One region of the Salinicoccus siamensis genome, then DNA from elsewhere that is predicted to be linked to it. Evidence: predicted binding sites of a transcription regulator. Region 1 holds the regulator's gene; the other holds the start of a gene.
What was found. The regulator Rex, encoded in region 1, represses fermentation and respiration genes when NADH is low (regulators of the CRP and FNR family bind a similar motif). The targets are predictions, from matches to a motif close to TTGTGAAATATTTCACAA.
Positions count from the first base shown of each region.

Region 2: a site for Rex is predicted at 3,618-3,635, ahead of ACZ5LF_RS04980 (citrate synthase). Genes of this name have one in related genera too.

Region 1 covers NZ_AP043765.1:449,611-455,470, reverse strand. Annotated here, with positions in the region: gene ACZ5LF_RS02330 (glycoside hydrolase family 32 protein) at 1-876, opposite strand, end outside; gene tatC (twin-arginine translocase subunit TatC) at 897-1,652, opposite strand; gene ACZ5LF_RS02320 (twin-arginine translocase TatA/TatE family subunit) at 1,702-1,929, opposite strand; gene ACZ5LF_RS02315 (redox-sensing transcriptional repressor Rex) at 1,949-2,548, opposite strand; gene ACZ5LF_RS02310 (ABC-F family ATP-binding cassette domain-containing protein) at 2,719-4,635, shown strand; gene tsaD (tRNA (adenosine(37)-N6)-threonylcarbamoyltransferase complex transferase subunit TsaD) at 4,925-5,860, opposite strand, start outside.
Region 2 covers NZ_AP043765.1:948,918-954,777, reverse strand. Annotated here, with positions in the region: gene ACZ5LF_RS04995 (AbgT family transporter) at 1-40, opposite strand, end outside; gene mdh (malate dehydrogenase) at 132-1,064, opposite strand; gene icd (NADP-dependent isocitrate dehydrogenase) at 1,093-2,358, opposite strand; gene ACZ5LF_RS04980 (citrate synthase) at 2,399-3,514, opposite strand; partial or broken gene ACZ5LF_RS04975 (solute symporter family protein) at 3,748-5,294, opposite strand; gene ACZ5LF_RS04970 (DUF485 domain-containing protein) at 5,291-5,602, opposite strand; gene ACZ5LF_RS04965 (hypothetical protein) at 5,789-5,860, opposite strand, start outside.

The DNA.
Region 1 (5,860 bases):
CTCTGTGCCCATCCATCCGATCAACAGCCTTCTCCCTTCAAACATCACGGTTTTAGGAGCATAAAAGTCGAATCCGTGGTCCAGTTCATGGAATGCGCCATGTGTCATATGCAATGCATTAAAATCAATGTCCCCTACAAGGTAGCCCGATTGATAAATGTTCCAATAGCTGTTCTGATACTTATCCAGGCCTTTGACATTGAAGATTAATATATCTTTGTCACTCACCTTGAAGTATTCAGGGTGGGTCCACATGAAACCGAACTGATCAAGCTCTGTAGTCAAAGGCCCATCATACTGGAAGGCGGAGGGGCTGTCACCGCTGAAAAGGAGTATACGTCCAAACTCGTCTTCAGTACCGGATCCGAGCATCATGCGATACCTTTCCTTATGAAATACAAACGGCGCGTTCATTATCGGCAGATACCCCTTTGGCGTCCCTTTTATGATGGCTTCAGTTGCCTTGACTTCTTTCTGGGCGTCCAATACGGAACGATATTGAATGCATCTACCTGATTGTAGGCCAGTGTAGAAAAGATGTAGCCCATCTTGATTGTCGGCAACGATGGCAGACCCTGGTGAGTCGCCGTCCGAAAACATCTTTATGACGCCTTGGTCATCGAATGTCACCATATCGTTTGATGTGAGATGATACAGACATTTCGTTCGCTGACCATATACGGGCATCCATTCATAGAACAAATGATACCCCTCATCATCCGACACAAGGCCTGCAAGGCCATTCAAGGCCCCTGTAGGGGGTTGCACATGATAACGCTGTCGCCATTCATGCGACACGTTTTTTGGGACATGTGTATCAAGCTGTCCATCAGCCGATGGATGGCTGAACATCCTTCCATCTGAATCCAATGCCATCTCAAAAAACCTCCCAAATCTTAGTCCAATGATTCTTCAATTGCCTTTTGCTCTGCCTTTAAATGTCTACGGTAGCCGATTTTGGAAATATAGATGCTGATTTCGTATAAGACAATCATCGGGATCGTCAACATGATATGGGTCATCAAATCAGGTGGCGCAATCAAAGCTGCTACAACCAACAGGATGAAATAGGCATACTTTCTGTTCTTCTTCAAAAACATTGGAGTCAGCAGCCCCAGCTGAGTCAGGAAAAGTACCAGTATCGGCATTTGGAAAATCAGACCGAATGGCAGGACTGTCCTGAACAGGAAACCAAAATATTGATTGATGCCGATCGTCGTCTCTATTCCCATATCTTCTGACAGTTCAAAGGTGAATTGTATGATGTATGGTACAAGTATGAAGTAGCTGAAAGCCATGCCAAGAAGCATAAGCAGCATGACGATTGGAATGTAGGATAGCGTCAGCTTCCTCTCATTGCTGTAGAGCCCCGGCGATACAAAGGCCCATATCTGATACAGTATTACCGGGAGTACGATTACAAAACCGATGATCATGATGACCATCAGATATATTTTAAGCGGATCGGTCACTTGGAATGCGTGCATCTGTATGGATTCGGTCCACGGTGCTTCCTGAACCTGGTATATTAACGGTTTGGAAAGGAAAAACCCGACCAGCATTGCGCCTGCAAAAAAGTATATGACGATCATAAGCCGTTTGCGCAATTCATCAAGGTGCTCAGTGATTTCCTTCTTTTCCAATTCATTCATCGATTTTCCACCTCTTTAAAAAAAGGCGGCTTCCGCCACCTCAAGACCTTTATACTTCAGATTCGATTTTCTTCTGGGATTTCTTCTTCTCTTCTTCTTCGTCGTCGTCATCATCTGTAGCAAGGCCTTTTGTTGCATCTTTGAATTCCTTCAAAGTGGAGCCCATGGCTTTTCCGAATTGGGGCAGTTTCTTAGGTCCGAATATGATGAGCGCTACAACCGCAATTACAATCATACTCGTTGGCGTTACTACCATAAGTGTAGTCGGTATGAACATTTCGAGCACAGTATCCCTCCTAGATATGTTTCATATAAAAGAACAGTGCCTGCAATTCGACACTCAAATCTATATTGTGTACATAGATTCCATCGCTTACATCCAGCCTCATCGGTGTGAAATTAAGAATGCCTTTGATTCCGGCCGCTTCAAGACGTTCAGCCATCTCCTGGCTGACTTCCGCAGGCAATGTCAGAATCGCAACATCTATACCATGGTCTTCAGCCATCTTTTCAATTTCATCCGAGTGGTGGACTGTAGTATCATTGATTGTTGTTCCAACGATGCTACTGTTATTGTCAAATGCAGCAACTATGTTCATTCTATCATTTATGTTGCTGAATTTATAGTTCAATAATGCACTACCCAAGTTACCTGCACCGATGATGGCCACATTCCGCTTCTGGTTACCCTGGATATGTTCCATAAAGAATTTCAACAGGCTCTTGACGTTATATCCGTAACCTTTTCGGCCAAGTTCACCGAAATAGGAGAAATCACGCCGAATTGTTGCAGAATCTATATCCAGTGCTTCACTGATTTCCCGCGAAGAAACCCGATCTACCCCTGATTTTTCGGAGTTTTTGAAGAATCTATAATACAGGGGCAAGCGCTTCATCGTTGCATTCGGGATTTTCTTTTTGTTATTCAAATCTCGTACACCTCTTCTATTGCACTTTGTTGATATATTATATCATAATTGCACGCCTATGGTGCCATAAGAGTCACCTGATTTCATCGTTTTTTTACGTTATATATTGTAAACTTGAGGAAAGTGAGGGATTTATGATGATAGTGATGCAATTAGGAAACGTAAAAAAATCTTTCGGTACAGATATGATTTTTGAAAATATGAATCTGGAAATTAAAACAGGACAGACAATCGGCATTGTCGGTAAGAACGGTGCCGGAAAAACGACTTTGATGAAGATGATGGCCGGTGAGATGAGTATTGATGAAGGCCAGATCACCAGTCCTAAAGGCATTTCAATAGGTTATCTGACACAACAGATGACACTCGAGTCCACTCATAATGTCAGAGAGGAAATGCTGCGCCCTTTCTCGAGACTGCTCGAGACGGGAAAGGAAATGGAAAGGATTGCCGAATGGCTTGCTGTACATGACTATGATGATGCAGACTATCAAGCCCAACTCGATAGATACGAGAAAGTGCAGAATATCTTCGAAGCTGAAGGCGGATATACGATAGATTCAGAAGTAAAGACAGTTCTGACCGGTCTCGGGTTCGCGCCTGAGGACCTCTATCGGAGCGTAGAAGCTTTCTCCGGCGGCCAGAAGACACGCCTTGCGCTCGGACAGATGCTCCTTTCCAAGCCTGATCTGCTCCTTCTTGATGAGCCGACCAACCACTTGGATATGGATACCGTCGCATGGCTCGAGCAGTATCTTAACAGCTTCCCAGGCGCCATAGCCATAATCAGCCATGATCGCTACTTCTTAGACCGTACAGTCGACAAGATATATGAAGTCGAGATGCATAGGGGCACACTTTACCACACCGACTACTCAGGTTATGTAAAGGAAAAGGCAAAAAACCATGCACTGCAGATGAAGGCCTTTGAACACCAGCAGAAGGAGATTAAAGAGCTTGAAACGTTTGTAGAGAAAAACATTGCCCGTGCTTCGACAAGCAATATGGCGAAGAGCCGCCGGAAGAAGCTAGAGAGCATGGAACGTATAAACATGCCTAGAATGGACACGAAAAGTGCAGACTTCTCATTCGACATCAGACGGGAAAGTGGCAATGATGTGCTCAGGATCAAAAATCTCGCCATCGGTTATGAAGAGACTTTGAATAGTCACATCAATCTGAACATCGATAAAGGCGACCGTCTCGCAATCATTGGCCCAAATGGCATCGGAAAATCAACCCTAGTCAAGACGATCGCCAAAAAATTATCACGGCATGATGGGGAAATCATCTACGGAGCCAACGTATCGATCGGTTATTATGACCAGAAGCAGGCAGAATTCACTTCCGGGAGAAGCGTTCTTGAAGAATTATGGCATGAATACCCAAACATGAACGAAAGTGATGTCCGCAAAGTGTTGGGGCGTTTCCTGTTCACCCAAGATGAGGTCATGAAACAAATCAATGATTTGAGTGGCGGGGAAAAGGCCCGCATCCAGTTGGCGAAATTGATGCTTGAAAAAAATAATCTGCTCATACTTGATGAGCCAACGAACCACTTGGATATCGACAGCAAGGAAGTCTTGGAGCAGTCGCTGCAGAATTTCCCCGGCACCCTACTATTTGTTTCGCATGATCGCTATTTCATCAACCGCATTGCCAATAAAATCGTAGAAATGGGCGATCAGCACACCGAGATATATAACGGAGACTACAGTTATTATCAGCATAAAAAAGAAGAACGGGCGGCAATGCAGATAAAAATCGAACAAGAAGAGAATGAGGTAAAGCACACTAACAGTTATGAAGCGCACAAGCAAAAGCGTAATGAAATTCAAAAAACAAAAAAAAGTATCACTAAAACCGAAAAAGAAATACAAGAGAAAGAAGCTGAAATTGAATCCATTGAAGAGACCCTTGCCTTGCCAGAGGTTTATGGAGATTATGAGAAAGCAGCGGAGTTCAACAAGCAATTGATTGACTCTGAAGCAGCACTCGAGCGCCTTATGGAAGAATGGGCCTCATTGTCGGAAACATTGGAAGCAATGGAATGATGAACGTATGTTCGTCATTCCCCACCTTTATCCATAAGCGATTTACCCACGATATTGTACACACCCTAAATGCTGTTATACCAGTTACTCCACATAGTTATCCACAGTGTTGATAACTATTAGGGACTACTTAACCACAGATATACCCACAATTATATGCTTGATATTAGCAGATAAACCATTTTCATCAACAAGTTATCCACAGCCGTGGATAAAACAAACGTTCCGTATTGACAAACTATACTACCAGAAAAAATGCCTATATGGATGTCCATCCATATAGGCATTTCTACATTGTATATTCTTCTATATCGATCGTATTGCGCCCATTTAGCTCTAATGTTCCGAAAGCACCCTTTTTATAGAGGTGATAGGCTACAGCGCCAATCATCGCTGCATTATCTGTACAGTACTTTAACTGTGGCACACTTAATTTTATACCTTCATCTTGGCATTTCTCTTCAAAACGCGCGCGCAGACCACTATTGGCTGCGACGCCACCAGCTACTATCAAATTTTCTACTCCATAATCCTTTACTGCCCTCAAAGTTTTAACAGTCAGCACTTCTACAACACTTTCCTGAAAACTTTTTGCTACATCCGCTGCATTCACTTCCTGGCCCTTCTGCCTCTGGTTATGAAGTGTGTTGATGACGGACGATTTCACGCCGCTGAAACTAAAATCATAACTCCCTGGCTCAAGATAAGCCCGTGGAAATTCATAGATATCATGTCCTTCTTTACTGAGCCGGTCGACATGTGGTCCGCCGGGATAGGGCAAGCCTATGACCCGCGCAACTTTATCGTAGGCTTCCCCCACTGCATCATCACGCGTTTCACCGATGACCTCAAAGGACAGATGATCTTTCATGTAGATCAGTTCTGTATGCCCTCCTGAAACGATGAGCGCCATTAGCGGAAAGCGCAGTTCTTCATCCAACTGGTTGGCGTACACATGCCCTGCAATATGATGGACAGGAATAAGCGGTAGACCATGGGCAAAACTAAATGCTTTAGCTGCGTTGATACCTATCAGCAGTGCCCCTATCAACCCTGGCCCTTCCGTAACTGCAACGGCAGATAGATCTGCAGGTGTCATCCGTGCTGCTTCAAGTGCTTCTTCAATTACTACCGTAATGGTTTCCACATGGTGTCTGGAAGCCACCTCGGGCACCACACCCCCAAACCTTTTATGGCTGTCGATTTGACTGACTACTATATTGGA
Region 2 (5,860 bases), 500 kb from region 1:
ATTTCTGAAAAAAACCTTTATTCTTTTTACCATTTTCCATTCCCAAAATTTCCTCCCAAAATACACTAAACTAAAAAGGTCGCCTAATCAGGTGATCTTTTCAGTTTAGTGCCATTACAGAATCATAAATCTCATTTCAATAATTTCATTACATTCACAACTGAATCCCTGGACTTATCCAGCTGTTTCTTTTCATCTTCTATTAAATCCAACTCGATGATCTTCTCGACGCCATTTGTGCCTATCACTGCCGGTACACCAAGATAGATGTCACTATAGCCATACTCTCCGTCCAGATACGCAATGGATGGAAGCACACGCTTTTTATCATGGAGGATGGCTTCAGCCATTTCCACTAAAGAGGCAGCGGGGGCATAATAGGCAGAACCATTACCCAGCAGGTTTACAATTTCAGCTCCGCCTTTCCTTGTGCGCTCGATGATTTCATCTATCTTGGTTTTGTCCATAAGACTTTCCAATGGCACACCTCCGACCGATGAATAGCGAATCAGAGGCACCATGTCGTCTCCGTGGCCTCCAAGGACAAACCCACGTACATCATTGACGGAAAGGTTCAGTTCTTCTGCTATAAACGTCCGGAAACGGGCGGTATCAAGCACTCCCGACTGTCCAATGACCCGGTTTTTTGGAAAACCGGACTCTTTATAGACAGCGTACGTCATAGCATCTACAGGGTTTGTCAGAACAATGATTGTACAGTCCGGTGAATGCTCGACTATTTCCCGTGTCACTGCTTTCATTACTTTTTGGTTAGTCTTGATGAGATCGTCCCGGCTCATGCCTGGCTTCCGTGCAATGCCTGCAGTAATAATGACGATGTCGGAATCTTCAGTATCCGCATAATCACTTGTGCCGGTAATATTTACGTCGACTCCAAGAACCGGTGTCGCTTCCTGCATATCAAGTGCCTTGCCGCGTGTCGGGTCTTCCGCTTGCGGAATATCGACGAGGACCACATCTGCAAGCGCTTTAGAAGCTGCGATAAAGGCAGTCGTAGCGCCAGTGAACCCGGCGCCTATGACTGATATTTTTTTCCTGTTCATGCTATTCCCCCTTAAAAGGTGGCTTCAACTACATATTTTTGACAAGTTCGTCTGCAAACTCGGAACATTTAACTTCTTTGGCACCATCCATCAGACGGGCGAAGTCATAAGTCACGACCTTAGAAGCAATCGTCTTCTCAACAGCTTTTGTTACAAGGTCTGCCGCTTCCTGCCATCCTATATGTTCAAGCATAAGAACGCCCGAGAGGATGACGGATGATGGGTTGACCTTGTCCAAGCCGGCATATTTAGGTGCTGTTCCGTGTGTTGCTTCGAAGATTGCATGGCCTGTTTCATAGTTGATGTTCGCACCAGGAGCGATACCGATTCCACCAACTTGTGCCGCCAATGCATCAGAGATATAGTCTCCGTTCAGGTTCATTGTAGCTACAACGCCGAAATCTTTTGGACGAAGAAGGATCTGCTGCAGGAAGATGTCGGCGATTGCATCTTTGATGATGATTTTGCCTTCTGCTTCCGCCTCTGATTGTGCTTTGTCGGCTGCTTCTCTTCCTTCTTCCTCAACAATCTTGTCATACGCATTCCACGTGAATACCTTATCCCCGAACTCACGCTCAGCAAGTGCATAGCCCCAAGCTTTGAATGCACCTTCAGTGAACTTCATGATATTACCTTTATGGACAAGAGTCACAGAAGGTCTATTGTTTTCAATCGCATAGTTGATGGCAGAACGTACCAATCTCTCAGTACCTTCTTTGGATACCGGCTTGATTCCGATTCCTGAAGTTTCTGGGAAGCGGATGTTTTTAGCGCCCATCTCATCTTGAAGGAAGTCGATTACCTTCTTCGCTTCATCAGTGCCTTCCTGGAATTCGATACCTGCATAGATATCCTCTGTGTTTTCACGGAAGATGACCATGTCCGTCTCTTCAGGACGTTTCAATGGAGATGGAACACCTTCAAAATACCTTACCGGTCTGAGGCATGTAAACAGATCCAACTCTTGCCTCAGCGCAACGTTCAATGAACGGATACCGCCACCGATTGGTGTAGTGAGAGGGCCTTTGATTGCAAGCAGGTATTCATTGATTGTATCCAAAGTCTCCTGTGGCAGCCATTCGCCGGTATTGTCATACGCTTTTTGGCCTGCCAATACTTCTTTCCATTCAATCGCTTTTTTACCGTCATATGCTTTTTCAACCGCTGCATCAAGTACTTTGTTTGCAGCTTTCCAGATATCCGGTCCAATGCCGTCACCTTCTATGAATGGGATGATTGGCTTATCAGGTACGTTCAGAATTCCATTGTTTGTTGTGATTTTTTGACTCGACATAAATAAAAATCCTCCTGGTTAATAATTTTGAAAATTTGTTTTAGCGCTTCTCGATTGCTTCATATTTCTTGCCGGTTTGTCCAACATATTCAGCTCTTGGTCTGATCAGACGATTGTCTTCGTACTGTTCCAGAATATGTGCAATCCATCCGGACACGCGGCTGACAGCAAAGATTGGCGTGAACAGATCATGGTCAATCCCCATCGCATGATAGACCGAGGCGCTGAAGAAGTCAACGTTTGGCAGAAGGCCCTTTTCACGTTCTACAACTTCTGCGATCTTTATGGATTTTTCGTAGAGCTCAGGCTCCCCGATTTCCTGGGTGAGTTGTCTGGACATCTCTTTCAGATATTTTGCACGTGGATCGCCGTCTTTATAGACACGGTGCCCCATTCCCATGATTTTCTCTTTGTTTTCGAATTTTTCTTTCAAGTAGTCTTCTACAGCTTCAGGAGATTCGATCTCACCAAGCATCTTCATTACGCGTTCATTCGCTCCGCCATGAAGAGGTCCTTTGAGTGCACCAGCTGCAGCTGTTACGCCTGAATACATATCAGAAAGTGTCGCGACACATACGCGTGCCGTGAATGTTGACGCATTCAGTTCGTGGTCTGCATGAAGCACAAGGGCTTTATTCATTGCCTCGACTTCTGTACTGTTAGGCTCTTCGCCTTTCATCATATACAGAAGATTTGCAGCGTAATTGAGTCCTTTTTTAGGTTTGACGACCTCTTTACCACTTCTTATCCTTGAGAATGCTGCAACGAGTGAAGCCACTTTAGCTTGAATACGGATGGCTTTTTCCTGATTCGCTTCATCACTCATGTCTTCAGCATTCTCATCGAAGTGTGACAGATATGACAATGCTGTACGCAGACCTGCCATTGGATGAATCTTATCCGCTGCGTATTCCTCGAAATGAGTGTAGATTCTAGGATTGAGCGTCATATGATCAAATAATTTCGCCTGGAAATCATCAAGTTCAGTCTGGTTCGGCAATCTGTCGTTCCACAATAGGAATACGACTTCTTCAAATAGTGCATTTTCTGCAAGGTCATCGATTTCATAACCACAGTAAGTGAGCTGCGAACCAATGATTGAACTGATGCGTGATTCGGTTGCAACTATACCTTCTAAACCTTTTTTCTCAGACATATATCGATTCTCCTTCTAGTTAATTCTTAGTATAGCCAATCGGCCTTATTGCCATTATATCAAATTAAAGAACTTTGTGAATAATACAGCATCATTTATTCTTTTGTGAAATTAATACCATTAACCTTCTAGAAGACGCCTATACTCACAATAAAAGCCTCAATTCAGCTGAATTGAGGCTTTTATAAGGGTCAGTTAATTATCTTATTGATGTACATAAGTTTATCTTATGATTAGTGTGTTGTCTTAGATGTATCAATACCTGTCACCGATTTAACCTTCACTTCGCGATACTTTTCATGTGATTCGGCTTTACCGAGGAAGGTTCCTAAGAAAGCACCTAAAAATCCGGCTGGTACTGAGATTATTGCTGGATTCGTCAGAGGGAACAGTGGCTCCATTGCAATAAATGCATTGCCTGAAGGATCCATTACATTCGGGCTCATGATAACAAGTATAAGAGATACCGCAAGTCCCGTTATAATTCCAGTAATCGCCCCTTGCGTGTTAAACCGCTTCCAAAAAATCGTATAGACGATGACTGGTAAATTGGCGCTTGCTGCCACACAGAAGGCCAAGGAAACGAGAAATGCGACATTTTGGTTTTGGGCGAAGATTGCCAGTATTATGGACAGGACACTTACACTGAATGCCGCAATTTTAGCTGCGAGCATCTGCTGTTTATCTGTTATGTTACCCTTTTTGATCACTTGACCATAGATATCATGCGCAAATGCACTTGCCCCCGATAACACAAGACCAGCTACTACTGCGAGGATTGTTGCGAATGCCACTGCTGACACGAATGACATGAGGAGATCGCCACCGAGCTTTTCTGCTAGCAATGGCGCAGCCATATTGCCTGCCGGGTTCGCTGCGATGATTTCTTCCCTCGTCAGCATCGCTGCAGCTCCAAATCCAAGGAATATCGTCAAGATGTAGAATATGCCGATGATCCAAGTTGCCCACATGACTGAGCTACGGGCTGTCTTAGCATCTTTAACTGTAAAAAACCTCATGAGGATATGCGGAAGGCCGGCCGTACCGAACAGTAATGCGATGATGAGCGATACGTTATTCAGGGGAGATCCGCCTTGAGAGCCAGGATTCAAGAATGGGCCTTTAAGCTCCGGTGCCGTTATGTTCTTCATTTCGCCAAACATGGTAAAAATATTAAAATTGAATTGCAGCAGTACAAGTACAGAGATGATGATTGTGCCAACCATCAACAAGATTGCCTTTACCATCTGTACCCAGCTTGTTGCAGTCATGCCACCGAATAATACATAAATGGTCATCATTATACCGACTATAATGACAGCCACACTGTATGGTATATCAAACAGTAGTTGAATCAAGGCTCCCGCCCCTACAAGTTGAGCGAGCATATAGAAGATGACAATCGTAATGGAAGATAGCGCTGCGAAGGCGCGCACCTTCTTAAGCTCAAACCGGGCAGCAATCATATCAGCGACTGTGTACTTCCCGAGGTTTCTAAGCGGTTCTGCAACAACGTACAGTACAACGAGATAAGCTGTAAGATAACCCACACTGTAGAAAAAACCGTCAAACCCCATAATGCAATCGCCCCCGCAATACCAAGGAATGAAGCAGCGGAAAGGTAATCTCCGGATATTGCGAGACCGTTTTGCCAACCAGTCAGCCCCCCACCTGCCGTGTAGAAATCTTTAGTGGATTGAGTCCTTTTCGAAGCAAAGTATGTAATCACTAACGTCAAACCAACAAATACAATGAACATGATGATGACGGTCAGATTCATTTATAGTTCCCCTCCCGATACTTTCTGATTATCTCATCCGCTTCCCTGTCGAATTCCTTGGCTTGCTTCATATAGATCGTAACCAGCGTCCAGACCATTATGAATAGGAAAAAAGCATAGATCCAAGCCCATGAAATGTTTCCGAATGCTTCATTGCTAAGCAAATTGGTATAGCCTGTCAGTATCGGAAAGAGCAGTGTAGCGATGATGAAAAAGATGCTGACCGGTAAAATGAATCTGTTCCGTTTCTTAAGCAGTTCTTCAAATTCAGGTTGTGAAGCAATTAATGCGTAATCAATCTTTGCCATTTCTATTCCCCCTTATAGTCTACATTGTATTTATTTGACTGAAATATGTCAATTTTTCGACAACTATAATTGTTGTAATTATTCATCTTCTGAACTATTGGTGGTATAAAAATAAAAAAGTCAACCATGCATCCCTTAAAGGATGCATGGCTGACTTTCCCGTTTGAAATCCATTCAATTATTTCGCTACATTCCCTTTGGTTTTTCTATCACGTTGATCTCTCCGATTTTATCCATTGTGATATTTGATGAAACATT